Regions from separate parts of the Sporosarcina newyorkensis genome, predicted to be linked through region 3. Evidence: riboswitches for the same ligand, from Rfam matches in the RefSeq annotation. Region 3 holds a riboswitch; each other region holds the start of a gene.

Region 1 (6,240 bases), on a different contig from region 3:
ACCTGGCCATAGAACAAGACATTAAATTGATCGCCTGCACGATGACGATGGATTTGCTTGGTCTCAGTCAGAAAGAATTATTGGAAGATGTGGATTATGGTGGTGTAGCTGCTTATTTAGGTGAAGCACAAGATGGCCAGGTAAATTTATTTATTTAATAAATTTTTTCAAATTAATATACCCCATGGTGTATAGGAGGAATACTATGATACAAACAGACAGAATGTTGGACGCGAAAGGTCTAGCTTGTCCGATGCCGATCGTCAGGACGAGAAAAGCGATGAAAGACATGTTAGAAGGGCAAGTGCTTGAAGTGCAGTCCACCGATCCGGGCACAGTTGCTGATCTGCAGGCATGGGCGAAAAGTGCAGGGCATCACTATGTGGGAAATGTACAGGAAGCGGATGTCTGGCATCACTACGTTAGAAAAGCAGACAATGGCGAACTGCAGGAGAAAAAGTACCCGGTTACGATTATGAATGAGCAGCTTGCGGATAAATTGCGAGAGCCGAATACTGTTCTCTTGGATGTGAGGGAGCCTACTGAGTACGCCTTCAGCCATATACCCGGCGCCCTATCCGTCCCGCTTGGACAACTAGAAGAGAAAGCTGCGTATTTCGATAAGAATCAAAATATATTTGTGATTTGCCGTACAGGAAACCGAAGCGACATGGCTTGCCAGACGCTTTCGGAAGCTGGTTTTGAGTTTGTTACAAACGTGGTTCCCGGCATGTCGGGATGGAATGGAGATACAGAAAATACAACAGGGGGTACGAAATAATGAGAGCCATTCAAGCAAGTGAAGTCGCTAAAAAAGTGATTCGTGAAGAACCGTTATTTATTCTCGATGTACGTAATGAAGATGCGTTTAAGGATTGGAAGATTGATGGGAAGCAAGTACGCCATATGAACGTCCCTTATTTTGAATTGTTGGATGGTATTGAAGAAATTGAGGATTCACTTCCGAAAGATCAGGAAATACTTGTAGTGTGTGCGAAAGAAGGATCTTCCATCATGGTGGCGGACATGCTCGATGAGGAAGGGTATTCCGTTGCGTATTTGCAAGGCGGAATGAAAGCTTGGAGCGAGCATTTAGAGCCGGTGAAAGTTGGAGATTTGAAGTCTGGAGGAGAGCTTTATCAATTCGTAAGAATCGGTAAGGGCTGCCTGTCCTACATGGTCACTTCCGATGGAGAAGCGGCAGTCGTGGATGCTACGCGTATGACGAATGTATTTTCGGAATTTGCTGATCAGCTTGGAGTTAAAATTACACATGTCTTGGACACCCATTTGCATGCAGACCATATTTCCGGTGGTCGCAAGTTGGCGGAAGCAGCGGGTGCAACATACTGGTTGCCGCCGAAAGACGCAGAAGAAGTGACATTCAATTTCGCAGCATTGGAAGAGGAGGCTTCTATCCAGATCGGTAAAACGAAAATTGATATCCAGCCGCTATATTCACCTGGACATACAATTGGTTCTACTTCATTTATTGTGGATGACAGCTATTTGATGACAGGGGATATTTTATTCATCGATTCGATTGGCCGTCCTGATTTGGCAGGGTTGGCAGAGGATTGGGTAGGTGATTTACGTGAATCATTATACAGCCGTTACCAAGAGTTATCCGAAGAACTGATCGTACTTCCAGCGCATTTCATGATTATGGATGAGCTGAATGACGACGGTAGTGTTGCAGAGAAGCTAGGCGTGTTATATGAACGAAATCATGGCTTGAATATCGAGGATGAGGAGCAATTCAGGGAATTGGTGACAGGCAATCTACCGCCACAGCCAAATGCGTATCAAGAAATCCGCCAGACAAATATGGGCAAGGTCCAACCGGATGAAGAAACACAACGCGAAATGGAAATCGGACCGAATCGCTGTGCGGTGAGATAAGGTGTTGTAATCGAACCCACTTCGGCGCTTGCGGATGGCTCCCGCAATGTGCCGTTCTGGAAGAACGCCTGCCTGTCACATCGCTCCGTATACCCGCTTGTGAGGCGCCTACTTTTTTTGAGTGGGGGTTAACCGATGTGTTTTTCTAGCAAGACCATTTCAGACTAGACATCAGACTCGGAATTGCCTACTTTAAACACAACATAATGATACCTACCCATTCCAGCGAAGCCGCAACTGCGGGGTCGGCCGTTGCCATGAGACTGCTAGCATGAACTTCGCTAGCTGGCTCGTGGCGTAAGGCAATTCCCTAGCGGCACAGCGGTGCCAGTGAACTTTACTCTGCCAATGGAAGTCGAGCGACGGGACAACAAACTGTAATTTTATTTTCAATTAAAAACGATTCAAAAGGAGAAGATACAAATGAACACGACAAAATTTTTAGATGCTAAAGGATTGGCTTGCCCAATGCCGATCGTACGGACAAAAAAAGCGATGAAAGAACTAGAAGCAGGGGATATCCTTGAAATTCATGCAACGGACAAAGGATCTGTAGCAGATTTGACAGCTTGGGCCGCATCAGGAAATCACAAGGTAGTGGACCAGCAACAAGAGTCCGATGTCTTTAAATTTTGGATTCAAAAAGGATAAACTAAGCAAAGAGGGTGTTCCATTGCCCTCTTTCATTAGGAAGGAGGGAGAGAGAACATCATGAGTTTTACATTTATCATCACCATCTTCCTCATTGGATTTGTCGGCTCATTCCTTTCCGGCATGATGGGAATTGGCGGTGCCATCGTCAAATATCCAATGTTACTTTTCATTCCTGCATTACTTGGTTTTGAAGCTTTTTCATCGCATGACGTCTCGGGTATTACGGCAGTTGAAGTATTCTTTGCTTCTCTCTCAGGTGTCTTTGCTTATCGCAAGAGCAATCTAATCTTGAAGCCACTTGTGTTGTATATGGGAATCAGCGTATTGATCGGCAGTGTAATCGGAGGGGCAGGTTCCAGTCTGCTGTCGGAAGCAACCGTTAACATTGTATATGGTGTATTGGCCGTGCTGGCAGCCGTGATGATGTTCATTCCGCAAAAAGGTCTTGATAACATCCCCGTGGAAGAAATTGCGTTCAATAAATGGATAGCCACAGGAACTGCATTGCTAGTTGGGTTGGCTGCAGGAATTGTAGGGGCAGGAGGGGCGTTTATCCTCGTACCGATCATGCTTGTTGTATTAAAAATTCCTACACGGGTCACGATAGCCACTTCGCTAGCAATCACTTTATTGTCTTCAATCGGTTCGGCGTCAGGAAAACTCTTCACAGGGCAAGTTCCCTATGAACCGGCGCTTGTCATGATTATTGCGAGCGTGCTGGCGGCCCCGCTTGGAGTGAAGGTAAGTCGCAAAGTCAATACGAAAGTGTTGCAAGGAATTCTCGCTGTATTGATCATGGGCTCTGCAGTGAAAATTTGGTGGGATATTTTTTAGAAATCACAATGATTTCTAAACATTCTACTAATAACCCTTGCATTTAGTTGGTATTGGCTTTATACTATTTTTCAAGATGGAAAACGAATAGACAAACTCTTATCAAGAGCGGCGGAGGGATTAGGCCCTATGATGCCCGGCAACCGGCTAGTTATGCAAAGGTGCTACTTCCTACAAACTGTTGACAGTTTGGAAGATAAGAGAGGTATGAGCGAAAGCAAAGCCCTCTTCTTATTTTTAGGAAGAGGGTTTCTTTGTATACTCACTAGGCTCATTGTCTAGCTGCAGAGGGCAGCTGCTCGGGACGTTTCGGTCTTTTCGAAAAAGGGGGAGAGCACCCTTTTACGATAAGCCCTCCAACGTCTGTCACGACAAAACGCCCTCTTCTGCTTTTCAGTATTCCATCAGGTAGACTAATAAATTCGGAGGGGAAATAGTTATGACTAAATTTCAGCCAGAAACTGTTTTATTGCACGGAGGACAGCAGCCAGATCCTGTAACCGGTTCACGTGCTGTGCCGATTCATCGTACGACTTCATATGTTTTCAGAGATACAGAGCATGCACAGAATTTATTTGCTTTGCAAGAAGCAGGCAATATCTATACACGTATTACTAACCCGACTGTCGCAGTTTTTGAGGAGCGTGTGGCGCAGATCGAAGGTGGATCTGCAGCAGTAGGGCTATCATCCGGAATGGCGGCAATCGCATTTTCGATCCTGAACATTGCGGGCGCGGGAGATGAAATTGTGGCGGCCAGCAATCTGTATGGCGGCACGTACAATTTATTCGCTGTGACACTGCCGCGCTATGGCATCACGGTGAAGTTCGTGGATGCATCTGATCCGAAAAACTTTGAAGCGGCAATTACAGATAAGACGAAGGCGTTATTCGCAGAGACGATCGGTAATCCGAGCCTGCAAGTCCTTGATGTAGAAGCGGTAGCGAAAGTCGCGCATGACAACGGTATTCCATTGTTGGTGGATAACACGTTCCCGTCTCCATATGGCTCCAATCCGATTGAGTTCGGAGCAGACGTAGTCATTCACTCCGCAACGAAATGGATTGGCGGGCACGGCACGACGATTGGAGGCGTGGCGGTCGATGCAGGGAAATTTGATTGGACTCAAGGAAAATTCCCAGGGTTCACAGAACCGGATGAATCGTATCATGGGTTGAGATATGGCATCGATACGGCAGGGGCTGCATTCGCAACGAAGCTGCGCGTTCAATTATTGCGTGATTTCGGACCTTGCTTGGCGCCGGACAGTGCATTTAATTTATTGCAGGGGCTTGAGACGCTTCATTTGCGTGTGCCTCGCCATAATGAAAACGCACAGAAAGTCGCAGCATTCTTGAAGGGACATCCGGCAGTGGACTGGGTGACGTATACGGGTCTTGAAGAACACCCGACGTATGAGTTGGCGCAAAAACACTTGAAGCACGGCTATGGTTCCATTATTGTTTTCGGCATTAAAGGTGGCCGGGATGCAGGTCGTAAAGTGATTGATAATGTGGAAATCTGGTCGCATGTAGCAAATGTTGGCGACGCGAAGTCGTTGATCATTCATCCGGCATCTACTACGCACCAGCAGTTATCTGCAGAAGATCTGAAGAATTCGGGTGTGACTGAAGAGTTGATTCGCCTGTCTGTCGGGTTGGAATCAGCAGATGATATTATTGCAGATTTAAAACAAGCGATTGAGAAAGCGGTCGAAAAGGCTGTTCATTAATTAATAGATAAAAGCAAAAAAGTCACCGAGTCCGGTGACTTTTTTGTATTTACCGACGTTTCACTTTCCTTCGTTCTTCTTTCAATGACATGAACAACGAAGTGACCATCATGATCAAGATAACGGAAAACGGCAGGGCGGCGATGATAACTACATTTTGCAGCGCATCCAATCCACCGACAAACAATAAAATAACAGCGATCGAGGACTGAATCACTCCCCATACCACCTTTAAATTATTAGGTGGTGTCAGCGATCCGTAAGATGACTGCATACCGAGTACGAAGGTAGCTGAATCTGCAGAAGTGATGAAAAATGAAATGATAAGCAAAATGGCGATCATGGATATTATAGAAGACCACGGCATGCCGCTGAACATCTCAAAAATTGTCAGCTCAGTTGCAGTGGAAGCTAAATCAATAATCCCGGCCTTTTGTGTTTCAATTGCTGTAGTACCAAATGCAGAAAACCAGATCATACTTAACACGGTTGGTACGACGAGTAAACCGATCATAAACTCCCGGATCGTTCTCCCTTTCGAAACCCGGGCAATGAACATACCGACAAATGGCGACCAAGCGATCCACCAAGCCCAATAAAATATTGTCCAATCATTAAGCCATGCACGATTCCCAACATCAAGAGGGGCAGTACGGAAACTCATGCGAACAAGATGCTCTAAATACCCACCGATCGAGTCGGTGAACATATCGAAAATAAGCAATGTGGGTCCTAAAGCAATGACGAAAAATAATAATGCAATAGCAAGGACCATATTGGCATTTGATAAGATTTTGATCCCCTTGCCGAGCCCGCTCCATGCAGACACCAAGAACAAAATCGTTACTATGATGATAATGATGAGTTGCGATAGGAAACTGACAGGAATACCAAAAAGGTAATGCAGCCCCGCATTGACTTGGACAGCGCCAAGACCGAGAGATGTGGCAACGCCAAACACTGTAGCAAAGATAGCAAATACGTCAATGACAATACCGAGGGGCCCATTGACGCGGTCACCGAAAATAGGTTTCAAAGTAGCCGAAATCAATCCCGGTTGGCCTTTACGGAATTGGAAATAGGCCAGTGCAAGAGCTGTCATCCCATAGACAGCCCAA
Region 2 (6,240 bases), on a different contig from region 3:
TACGAGAACCGACACCGAATATTCCGCCGGTCCAGCCAGTATTAACCAAGAACACTTTTGCGCCGTGTTCGTCAATTTTCTTACCAAGCATCTCTGCATACGTTGCAGCCGGAAGAGGTAAGAACGGTGAACCGAAGCAAGTAGAGAATGTTGGTTCTGGAGCAGTGATTCCACGCTCCGTACCTGCCAATTTCGATGTGAAGCCACTTAAGAAGTGGTACATTGCCTGTTCTTTTGTCAGAATCGAGATTGGAGGCAATACGCCGGAAGCATCAGCCGTTAAGAAGATGATGTTTTTCGGATGACCCGCAATAGACGGTGTCACAATATTTTCGATATTTTCAATCGGGTAAGCAGCCCGTGTATTTTCAGTTAATGAATTGTCATCATAATCCGGTATACGTGTATCTTCGTCCAATACAACGTTTTCCAACACGGAACCGAAACGGATCGCGCCAAAGATTTCAGGTTCTTTTTCTTCAGAAAGGTTGATACATTTCGCGTAGCATCCGCCTTCGATATTGAATACACCGTTATCAGACCAGCCGTGCTCGTCGTCACCGATCAACTTGCGGTCAGCGTCTGCGGAAAGTGTTGTTTTACCTGTTCCTGAAAGACCGAAGAACAGTGCCACATCGCCGTCTTCTCCAACGTTAGCTGAACAGTGCATCGATAGGATGCCTTGTTCTGGAAGCAAGAAATTCATCGCAGAGAAAATAGATTTTTTCATTTCTCCTGCGTACTCTGTTCCGCCGATCAAGACAATTCGTTTTTCAAGGGACATGATGATGAATGTCTCTGAATTTGTGCCATCCACTTCTGGATCCGCTTTGAAAGAAGGGGCAGCCAAGATTGTGAATTGCGCTTCGTGTGACTGTAGTTCTTCTGCAGTTGGACGGATGAATAATTGGTGAACAAACTGGTTTTGCCAAGCCAATTCATTGACAACTTGTATGGATAACTGAGAGTCTTTATCTGCACCTGCGTATCCTTTGAAAACGAAGAGTTCATCCTTTTGCTTCAAATGATCGATGACTTTCGTGTATAATGAATCAAATACGTCAGGGGAGATTGGCTTGTTGACGCTTCCCCAATCTACTTTATCTTTGGACACTGCATCTTCGACGATAAATTTATCCTTCGGAGAGCGTCCAGTATATTTACCTGTGCGTGCTGCTAGAGCGCCATCTGCTGAGAGTTCGGCTTCTCCTTTAGCGACTGCCTTTTCGGTTAATTCTGCCACAGACGCTTGGATCGTCACGTTGCTTCCTGATAGAAGACTTTTTAAACTATCATCAATTTTTGCAGATATCATATTTACATACCGTCCTTTGCGTAGTCGTTTTATTTGAGTAGAACATCTTAATTCGTAAATAGTATAACACATTAAGAATAATAATCTATACTAATTAAAAACTCAAGTGATTTGAGATAAAAAAATTGACAAAATCACAACTTTTTTATACTATGTGACATGAACGGATACTCTTATCCCGAGTTGGTGGAGGGTACAGGCCCTATGAAACCCGGCAACCTGCAAAAGACAGTAGTCTAGCGCGAAGGTGCCAAACCTGAAGCAAGGTTAAATTCCTTGGACGATAAGAGTGAAAGGTGCTGCGCGTGAAATTTTGCCTTTTACTCATTGCTAGAAAGTGAGTAGGGGGCTTTTTATATTGTCTAGCCCTGAATCCTTATGGTATATGATTGACGTCAATTCAGGCGTGGAGCTTTACCAGGGACTTAAGAGAGTACCGTATCATGTTGATTGAGGGGGAAACAAAAATGACAAACCGTCGACTGTTTACATCAGAATCAGTTACTGAAGGCCATCCTGACAAGATGTGCGACCAAATATCGGATGCGATTTTGGATGCGATATTAAAGGAAGATGCGAATGCCCGTGTGGCATGTGAAACGAGTATTACGACAGGACTCGTATTGGTAATGGGTGAAATCACTACCACTACCTACGTAGATATCCCAAGAGTAGTTCGTGATACTGTGAAAGAAATTGGGTACACACGTGCGAAATACGGTTTCGATTATGAAACTTCTGCTGTTTTAACTTCTATTGATGAGCAATCACCTGAAATTGCCGCGAGTGTCAACGTTGCGCTCGAAGCTCGTGAAGGCTCTATGACAGACGAAGAACTGGATGCCATCGGAGCGGGTGACCAAGGATTGATGTTTGGTTACGCTTGTAATGAAACACCTGAATTAATGCCGCTTCCGATCAGTCTTTCCCACAAGCTGGCATTCCGACTTGCGCAAGCGCGTAAAGAAGAGTTGATTTCTTACCTGCGTCCTGATGGTAAAACGCAAGTAACTGTAGAGTATGACGAAGACAACAAACCTGTGCGGATTGATACGATTGTTATTTCGACACAGCATCATCCGGAAGCGACAATGGAACAAATCGAGAAGGATATTAAAGAAGTAGTAATCGACGCGGTCGTACCTGCTCACCTATTGGACGAACAGACGAAATACTTCATTAATCCGACAGGAAGTTTTGTTGTGGGTGGTCCTCAGGGAGATGCGGGACTCACTGGAAGAAAAATCATCGTGGATACATATGGCGGATATTCTCGTCATGGCGGCGGTGCATTTTCTGGTAAAGATGCAACAAAAGTTGATCGTTCTGCTTCCTATGCTGCACGCTATGTTGCGAAAAATATTGTGGCGGCAGGATTGGCAGAGCATTGTGAAGTACAACTTGCCTATGCAATCGGTGTGGCAAGCCCGGTATCCATTTCAATTAATACATTCGATACAGGCCGTCTATCCGAAGCACTCTTAGTCGAATTTGTTCGCGAGTTGTTTGATCTGCGACCTGCAGGCATCATTAAAATGCTTGATCTTCGTCGTCCGATCTATCAACAAACGGCTGCATACGGTCATTTTGGCCGTACGGATATTGATTTGCCGTGGGAGAAAACGGATAAGGCAGATGCATTATTAGAATTAGCAATTAAAAATGATGTGAAACAATAAAAAAGATAGTTGAAGGCAGAAAGAGGGATTAATATCCTTCTTCCTGCCTTTTTTTTATAGTATAATATAAAATAAAGAACATTCAGAAATTGGGAAAGGGGAAATTTATTGACTACACTACAACATACATCTGTGCTCGATATGGATGCTGTGCAATTGAAAGCGGAGTTAGATAGCGGGCAGATTACTTCACGTCAAGCGACGGAGGCTTATATTGCACAATGTCAGGCAACCAATCCAGCTGTGAACTTTTTAGTGGAAGAGCGATTTACTAAGGCGTTGGCCGAAGCGGATCAAGCAGACAAAGAACGGAATACAATGAAGATGACAGGGAAATTATTTGGCGTACCTATTAGTATGAAGGAATCATTCGATGTGGCTGGGATGCAGACGACAGGCGGATTGCCGTATCGTAAGGGACAGATGCAAACGACAGACGCGGAAATTGTCCGTCGATTAAAAGCGGAAGGCGCCATCCTGATCGGCAAGACAAATACACCGGCACTCTGTTTTTGTCAGGAGACCGACAATGCATTGTATGGCCGCACCAACAATCCCTACGACCTCTCTAGGACAGTAGGCGGCTCGAGTGGCGGAGAAGGTGCGGCGATTGCTCTAGGGGCGGCTGCAGCGGGAATAGGTTCAGATATCGGAGGATCCATCCGTTTCCCAAGTCATTTTACTGGGGTCATTGGCTTCAAATCAGGAAATTCGCAAGTTTCATCAATCGGCAGCTATCCTGCCGAAGAGCATCCATTACAGCAAAGAATGCTTGGAATCGGGCCGATGACAAAATCGGTACGGGATGCAAAACTGCTTTACAGCATCATTGCGGATGAACTACCTATGGAAAATGAGTTGAATCAATATACTGTAACGTTCTTGCCCGATATGAAGCTGCCGCTATCTAAGGAGACAGAAGGCTTCTTACAGGCGATCAAAGGATTTCTGTCGACAGAATTTCCTATTAGAGAGGACATACCTCCTCATTTTCAAGAATCAGCGGAATTATGGCAAGAGATCATGTCCATTGACGGCGCGAGTGGAGCAGCAGTAGAAGCATTCGGCACACGTCCGATCCGGCCGGTGCGTGAATTTTTATTAGACAAGGCGGGCAAACAAACCGATTTGCATCGGTATTTATCCTGGGCTTTAATTGGTGCCTCTTTATTCAAACCTTCAGCGGAACGAGTAGCTGAGATCGAAACCATTATTGAAAAAGGTGATGCGGAATTAGACCGCTATCTGGATAAGCGAATCCTTGTTTTGCCTGTTTATCATACGGCAGCCCTTTCGCACGGTATCGTATACAAAGAGTTATTCTCCATTCGGAAGACATTTCTGCAATATATTCCTTACGTCGCGTATGCCAATGTGTGGGGGCTTCCTGCTTTGACAATCCCTATTGGAGCGGATCGAGACGGCATGCCGCTTGGTGTACAACTAGTGAGCAAAATCGGGAATGAAGATGCGTTGTTTGCACTGGGCGCACGTCTAGAGGAAGAGTATAAAGGCTATTCGAGAGTTATCCCATCTTTCATATGAATCAATTATGTTTTAGCATAATTGATTCTATTTATTTCCAGTTTTTAATCAAACCACCTACTATCAGACCGAATACAGCGTGTGCGGCCGTCCAATAGAACCAGGCTGCCCCATCTGTAATGGCAGGTGGTTGTTCAGATAATCCTGTCAGCGAGAATAAAATGCCACCGCCAACGGTATAGACTAAAACATACGGAGCTATCAGGTATTCCCGCTGGATAATCCGCAACAGATAAAACAAAGCGACTGCACTTACGATACAAGTAATAAAGTGAAATAAGTATCCTACCAAAAGTTGCGGCTCCCAATCTTGAATTACTGGAACGTAATCAAAGTTGAAAAGCAGCACATAGGCTTGATTTCCAATAAGTATCTGAATAACTTTCAGAAAGAGCGCTAGTGCAATCCCTGCGATGGTACCAATTATTATAAGTTTTCCAAACTGCCTCATCAAAAATCTCCTTCCTTCAACTGTTCAATTCCTTTTTTGACGTTCTTGCTCTTTCACTTTCTCAATTTCCTTAATCTCCTGCTGATACTCTTTTTCTACTTCCGTCGTACCGCGAATAATCGGTTCTTCATTGTAGTCGACTCGTTTACCGTAACGCAGGAGTTCGTAAATCACCATGCCGTTATTCGGCTTGCCGTTTACGGTGATCATGGGAATAGCGTCAAATAAAACATAATAAAATGAATAAAATATAAAACGGCTCCAGAATGTCTTATAGTCGTCTAAAAAGCCGTTTGCGAGCAAGGCATTGATGCCAACAGCCACCGTAAGGTTACTGAGTATAGGTCCTAAATAAATACAAATATACGCAAAGTTACTTTTGGATTTAATCGAATCAAAGGAGAACCAGCTATACACATGGTAATATTTTCGGACATCCAAAAACCAAAATTTAAATATTCGTGGTCCAGAACCAACTGTAAGACGCGGGTTCTTGACTCCAAACAATCCGCTGACGATAAAGTATCCGGATTCGCGAAGAAAGATAACAACAGGCAATATAATAAAGGCTGAAATGACAAGCCCAAGAAGATCTTTCATACCAAACAATCGGTGTCCTCTCCTTACTGATGAAATTCTATAGCAATTGGATACCCTTTTTTTGTCGCAGTGAATCCCGCGCTCAAGGGAAAGAATCATCTAACTTGTAGTACCGGGTTTAGTTTCTTCATTCCGGGGAAAATACATACTATTGAGCAGTAGTAAAAAGATAGAGGAGGAATGGAAAATGGCTAAAATTGCAGTAGAAAACCCATTTGATGACGTAAAACTAGCGTTAGAGGAAAAAGGACATGAAGTGAAAATGTTCGAGAGCGATGAAAATTTAAAAGGGTATGACATGGGCGTTGTACGTGCGTTGAGTGACGTCAACGTGGATCAATTTGATTTCCCGGTCGTCAGCATCGAAGGGAACTCTGTTGATGATATCGTCAATGATGTCGAAAAAAGATTACAACGTTAAGTGTAGTAACGAGGCTGTCCTGAAAGTTTGAGATTTCTTTCAGTGACAGCCTTTTTTACGGTGAGGCAATGGAAGAAATTCACTTCATTAAAAAGAGACGTCCCATTTTTAAGGACGTCTCTTTTCTAAAATTATAATTGTGTTTCAGGTTGGTCGACAGCTTCATATTCTTGCATTAAAGAACGTAGTGGCAATTCGTACAATTGCTTGCCATCAATTTTGAATACCC
Region 3 (6,240 bases):
TTGTCAAATAGTCACCGATGAAGATAGAGTTTGCAGCATATAAGCCAAGTGGTTGAAGGCTGCGAAGGTTCACTTCGCGTCCACCCGAAATTCGTATTTCTTTTGTTGGATTGATGAAACGAAATAGGCTAAGTACCTTCAAGCAATAGCGCGGATCCAGTTCAGAGGTCCCTTCTAGCGGCGTCCCATCCACGGCGTGCAGGAAGTTGACTGGAATGGAGTCTGCATCGAGTATCCGCAGGCTGTGTGCCATGGAAATGACATCCTCTTTTGTTTCACGCATTCCGACTATTACGCCAGAGCAAGGAGATATTCCCGCTTCCTTTACATGTCCTACTGTGTTTACACGATCATCGTATGTGTGCGATGTAGTGATGCTTTCATGGTGTTCGGCAGAGGTGTTCAAGTTGTGATTGTATCGGTCTACACCTGCTTCTTTCAAGCGTGCGGCTTGTTCTGGCTTCAGAATGCCTAAACATGCACAAACGGTCATTCCTTTATGTTTCTCTTTAATTTGCTTGACGGAATCAATAACGATTTCAAGCTCACTAGCCCGAGGTCCTCGTCCACTTGCCACGATACAATAAGTGCCCGCTTTATTTGCAGCAGCTCGCTCTGCACCTTGTAATATTTCTTCTGATTTCATCATTGCATACTTTTCAACCGGTGCTTTTGACACAATCGACTGGGCACAGTAGCCACAGTTTTCCGGGCACAACCCCGACTTCGTATTGATGATCATATTAAGTTTTACTTTGTTTCCATAGTAATGGGATCGGATCGAGTACGTCGCATGAAGCAGCAACAGCAAATCTTCATCCGGACTATTTAATATTGAAAGCGCTTCCTCATTTGTTAATACGTGACCTTTCAAAACTTGGTCAGCCAGCCTTTGATAGTTCGTCAAAATGTATGCCTCACTTTCAAATGTTTTGAAATTCTAAATGCGAATATTCCCGCCAGTACGGCTAGCACAATATCCTTCGGTAATGGAGGAATCATCCAAAGCCATGCAATTTTGTACGTAAACACCTCTGGCGCCGCAGCCCAAACTTTATAGGCGACATACATCCAGTTCGTACCCAATAAATAGTTGATTGCTGTCGCAACAAGTGATGCAATAATATAAGATGGCAGTGTATTCTTACGCTCCACGATTTTACCTGCTACATAAGCAATCAAGATGAAAGTAACGATAAAACCAAATGTCGGGCTTAAGATTTGGCCAAATCCACCTTGAAACTTAGCAAATACAGGAGCCCCTGCAAGGCCGACCATCATATAGACAGTCATCGACAATGCACCAAGACGGCTACCCAATAACAATCCTGACAAAACAGCGAAAAATGTCTGCAATGTAATAGGTACTCCCCCGACTACTAAAAATGGTATGAAAGAAGTGATATTAGCCCCGATCATCATTAAAGCAGCAAACATTCCACTATATACAATTGACAATGTACTGAATTTACTTTGCGGACGTCCTTCCGAAGCTGTCGTCATCATGACACCTCTTTCTATTTTGAGTTACTATAAAAATAGTAATGGTTGACTCATTAATTGTCAACTAGTTTTTAATTTAAGTTAACTAATAACTTATGGAACATCTTATATGTAAGGAATGACACCCTTTTCTTATCCAATAAGGCAAGAAAGAAACAGACAAGACCCACATCTACCCCTGCTGGCAATTTCTTAGAATGAACAAAATGCTTTCTCTGCAAAAAAAGAACTACCCGGGAAGTCAGATGAACATGACTTCTCGGGCAGCTCCTATTTCTTTTTATCGACTTTGTCTTCTTTTTCTTTCCTGAAAAGAAAAAAAGCAAGTACACCACTTAATGCAGCGGCGCCAAAGGTAATCCAAACACGCGAATCCCACGGTACTTCTTCATAATTATTCTCCAACATAATCCAGGCAAGCGTGCCGACAAGTGCCGCTATCGGAATGGAGTATTTAAAAAACTGCATGATTCCTCACCTTTTCAAGTTACTCCTTTAATTTTACCATGTTTCAGTAAATTTCTCTATGCGCACTCCGGTCTTCAAGAACTTCATCAAACATTCACTTGACGATTACCTACAAAGCCGCTATGATATGGTTAGAATTATCGAAATAATTTAATAAGAATCATATCTTATCAAGAGAAGCAGAGGGACTGGCCCAAAGACGCTTCAGCAACCAGCCGATGGGCAAGGTGCTACTTCCAGCAGTATGCCGAAATGGCACACTGAAAGATGAGAGGGAACTGGTCATTGCGATTACAAAGCCTTCTATTTACTTGAAGGCTTTTTTTGATTAGAGAAAACAAAGGGGGATTTGATGATGTCATTACTGGAGAAACTTCAAACAAATGTCCTGACAGCAGATGGGGCAATGGGAACTATTTTGTATTCATATGGGATCGATTATTGCTATGAGGAATTAAATATAGAGAAACCTGAAATTATAGAGAAAATCCACCACGACTATATCGAGGCGGGAGCTGATATTATTCAGACCAATACATACAGTGCCAATGCAGTGAAATTGGCTCGTTATGGATTGGAAAACCGTGTTACGGAATTCAATAAAGCAGCAATCCAAATTGCAAAGCGGGCTGCTGCACCAGGTGGTCAATTTGTGCTTGGTACCATCGGCGGTTTGCGTGGAATTCGCAAAAGTGATGCATCGCTCGATGAAGTAAAGCAAGTAGTCCTTGAACAGGCCAACGCATTATTGACTGGAGATCCAGACGGACTGTTACTCGAAACGTATTATGATTTCGAAGAATTATCATCCGTCGTTTCAACACTTCGTCAAATCACAGATGTTCCGCTAATTGCGCAAGTCTCCATGCACGATCCTGGAGTTTTGCAAAACGGACTTTCATTGAATGACGCGTTGCATCAACTGGAATCACTAGGTGCAAGTATAGTCGGTGTAAACTGCCGCTTAGGGCCTTACCATACAATCCAAGCTTTTGAAAATGTGAAACTGCCGGAAAATGCATTTTTATCCGCTTATCCGAATGCATCTTTACTGGATGTGGAAGATGGCCGCATTGTCTATGAATCTGAAGCTGAGTACTTCGGGCGAGCTGCAGTATTGCTGCGTGATCAAGGTGTACGGTTAATTGGCGGGTGTTGCGGAACTACTCCTAAACATATTAAAGCAGCGAAAACTCGATTAGCGGGATTGTCTCCTATCACCAAGAAAGTAGTAGAACCAACAAAGCCAATCGTTATTCAGGAAGCCGGCCCGGTAAAACATCAACCGCTCCACGAGAAAGCCAAAACAGAACGTACGGTCATTGTGGAATTGGACACACCACGGCATTTAGAGACAGAAGATTATATTAAAGGTGCCAATTTACTTTACGATGCAGGTGTTGATGCCGTAACGATGGCGGATAACTCATTGGCATCCCCTCGGATCAGCAATATGGCAATGGGTTCCATCATTAAAATGCAGCACAATATCCGCCCTCTTGTCCACTTAACGTGTCGAGATCACAACTTGATCGGGTTACAATCTCATCTAATGGGGCTTGACGCGTTAGGCATCCACGATATTCTGGCTGTAACAGGTGATCCGACGAAAGTTGGTGATTTCCCTGGCGCAACAAGCGTCTACGATGTATCGAGTATGGAACTGCTGCAGTTAATCAAACAGTTGAATGAAGGGATTTCATTCTCCGGTAAACCATTACGTAAAAAAGCGAACTTCTCAGTTTCAGCTGCGTTCAATCCGAATGTCCGTGTATTGGACCGGGCTGTTCAGCGATTGGAGAAAAAGATTGAAGCAGGTGCAGATTATTTCATAACGCAACCTGTCTATACAAAAGAAAAGATTATTGACGTCTATGAGGCTACAAAACATCTAGATACACCTATCTTCATAGGTATTATGCCTTTGACAAATATTCGCAACGCAGAGTTTCTGCATCATGAAGTGCCTGGCATTAAACTATCTGACGAAGTGCTTGAACGGATGCGCGCCTGTGGCGACGACCGAGCAAAAGCCACTGAAACAGGAATTCAGATCGCAAAGGAGCTGATCGATACAGCAGCGCAATACTTTAACGGACTGTATTTGATCACACCATTCCTCCGTTACGACATGACACTTGAGCTACATGACTACATTAAACAAATAGATAAGCAGAAGGAGAGCGAATTATCACATGCAGAGACATCCTATTGAAGAACAACTAGACAAACGAATCCTTATCATTGATGGCGCGATGGGGACGATGCTGCAGGCGGAGGACCTCTCAACAGAAGATTTTGGAGGCGAAGATTACGACGGCTGTAATGAATATTTAAACGTTTTACGACCTGATATCTTGGAGAAGATTCATGATGAGTACCTAGAGGCAGGAGCCGACATCATTTGTACCAACACATTTGGCGGCACTCCCCTTGTTCTAAATGAATTTGCACTAGGACATCGTGCACATGAAATCAATACTAAAGCTGTCGAAATTGCAAAGGCAAGTGCAGCAAAGTATTCCACTGCGGAGTGGCCGCGTTTTGTCGCAGGGGCGATCGGACCGACGACTAAGACTCTTTCTGTCACAGGCGGCATTACATTCGATGAACTTTCTAATGATTTTTACGTGCAGGCGAAAGCATTGGTTGAAGCTGGCAGCGATTTAATCCTCATGGAAACTAGTCAGGATATGCTGAACGTCAAAGCCGGCACGATTGGTATTAAAAAGGCCTTTGAAGAGCTAGGACGCGAAGTACCAATCATGATTTCCGGTACAATCGAACCGATGGGTACAACACTTGCAGGTCAAAGTATCGAAGCATTTTACATTTCCATTGGACACGTCAATCCCCTATCTGTCGGCCTAAACTGTGCGACTGGACCAGAATTCATGACGGATCACTTACGTTCGTTATCTGACCTGGCAACTAGCTATGTGACATGCTATCCGAATGCCGGATTGCCAGATGAAGAAGGTCATTATCATGAGTCTCCAGAATCCCTATCGAAGAAGCTGGAAGGATTTGCAGAAAAAGGCTGGTTGAACATGGTCGGCGGCTGTTGTGGTACGACACCTGAGCACATTCGAGCAATTCGAGAAGCTGTAAAAGACAAAGCACCTCGTCAAATGCCTGAAAAAGAACCTGGTCATGCCGTTTCAGGTATTGAACCTTTGCTATATGATGACACATTGCGTCCTTTATTAATTGGGGAGCGTACAAACGTTATCGGCTCACGGAAGTTTAAGAAGCTAATTATAGAAGAGAAGTTTGAAGAAGCGTCTGAAATTGCACGTGCACAAGTAAAACGCGGTGCGCACGTACTCGATATTTGTCTGGCGAATCCAGATCGTGATGAACTGATCGATATGACGCGTTTTATGAAAGAAGTCGTAAAAAAGGTTAAAGTCCCTCTAGTAATTGACTCAACGGACGAAAATGTCATCGCGGAAGCATTAAAGTATTCCCAAGGAAAAGCGATTATCAACTCGATCAACTTGGAGGACGGCGAAGAACGATTTGACGCAGTTTTGCCTCTCGTGAAAAAATATGGCGCGGCAGTGGTGGTTGGTACCATTGATGAAATCGGAATGGCTGTTACGAGAGAACGCAAACTGGAAATCGCCTTGCGTTCCTATGATCTGCTCGTAAATAAATGGGGAATTGCACCCGAAGATATTATTTTCGATCCGCTTGTATTCCCTGTCGGTACAGGAGATGAGCAGTATATCGGTTCAGCTGTTGAGACAATTGAAGGCATTCGTTTGATTAAGGAAAAGTTACCGCGTACGCTGACCACGCTAGGTGTCAGTAACGTTTCATTCGGCTTGCCCCCTGTTGGTCGTGAAGTGCTGAATGCAGTGTATTTATATCACTGCACGCAAGCTGGCTTGGATTACGCCATCGTCAATACAGAAAAATTAGAACGCTATGCTTCCATCCCAGAAGCAGAAATCAAACTAGCTAATGATTTGCTATTTACGACAACAGATGAGACATTAGCTGATTTTGCAGATTTTTATCGAGATAAGAAAAAAGAAAAAACTGAAGACGATATCCCGAAAACTGTTCCCGAACGTCTTGCCTACTATGTAGTGGAAGGAACGAAGGAAGGCTTAATTCCTGACTTAGAGGCTGCCCTCCAAACATACGATGCACCACTGGATATTATCAATGGTCCATTGATGAAAGGGATGGCAGAAGTCGGGCGCCTGTTCAATGACAATCAACTTATCGTAGCGGAAGTATTACAAAGTGCTGAGGTCA

The links. Region 3 has a riboswitch for S-adenosylmethionine ahead of B5D59_RS15855 (bifunctional homocysteine S-methyltransferase/methylenetetrahydrofolate reductase). Riboswitches for the same ligand answer to the same signal wherever they lie in the genome.
Region 1: it holds a riboswitch for S-adenosylmethionine, as region 3 does, so the genes downstream of both, B5D59_RS08280 (O-acetylhomoserine aminocarboxypropyltransferase/cysteine synthase family protein) here and B5D59_RS15855 (bifunctional homocysteine S-methyltransferase/methylenetetrahydrofolate reductase) in region 3, are expected to answer to the same signal.
Region 2: it holds a riboswitch for S-adenosylmethionine, as region 3 does, so the genes downstream of both, metK (methionine adenosyltransferase) here and B5D59_RS15855 (bifunctional homocysteine S-methyltransferase/methylenetetrahydrofolate reductase) in region 3, are expected to answer to the same signal.

What each region holds. Positions count from the first base shown of each region.
Region 1 covers NZ_FUYJ01000003.1:335,525-341,764, reverse strand. The annotation lists gene B5D59_RS08305 (DsrE/DsrF/DrsH-like family protein) at 1-158, shown strand, start outside; gene B5D59_RS08300 (sulfurtransferase TusA family protein) at 206-781, shown strand; gene B5D59_RS08295 (MBL fold metallo-hydrolase) at 781-1,902, shown strand; gene B5D59_RS08290 (sulfurtransferase TusA family protein) at 2,326-2,553, shown strand; gene B5D59_RS08285 (sulfite exporter TauE/SafE family protein) at 2,614-3,390, shown strand; SAM riboswitch class I at 3,487-3,593, shown strand; gene B5D59_RS08280 (O-acetylhomoserine aminocarboxypropyltransferase/cysteine synthase family protein) at 3,830-5,122, shown strand; gene B5D59_RS08275 (glycine betaine uptake BCCT transporter) at 5,172-6,240, opposite strand, start outside.
Region 2 covers NZ_FUYJ01000006.1:193,304-199,543, reverse strand. The annotation lists gene pckA (phosphoenolpyruvate carboxykinase (ATP)) at 1-1,315, opposite strand, end outside; SAM riboswitch class I at 1,486-1,605, shown strand; gene metK (methionine adenosyltransferase) at 1,783-2,994, shown strand; gene B5D59_RS12730 (amidase) at 3,103-4,539, shown strand; gene B5D59_RS12725 (hypothetical protein) at 4,571-4,990, opposite strand; gene B5D59_RS12720 (hypothetical protein) at 5,015-5,590, opposite strand; gene B5D59_RS12715 (YkuS family protein) at 5,778-6,011, shown strand; gene B5D59_RS12710 (Fur-regulated basic protein FbpA) at 6,143-6,240, opposite strand, start outside.
Region 3 covers NZ_FUYJ01000010.1:10,911-17,150, forward strand. The annotation lists gene bioB (biotin synthase BioB) at 1-907, opposite strand, end outside; gene B5D59_RS15845 (biotin transporter BioY) at 904-1,506, opposite strand; gene B5D59_RS15850 (hypothetical protein) at 1,774-1,971, opposite strand; SAM riboswitch class I at 2,136-2,245, shown strand; gene B5D59_RS15855 (bifunctional homocysteine S-methyltransferase/methylenetetrahydrofolate reductase) at 2,327-4,186, shown strand; gene metH (methionine synthase) at 4,167-6,240, shown strand, end outside.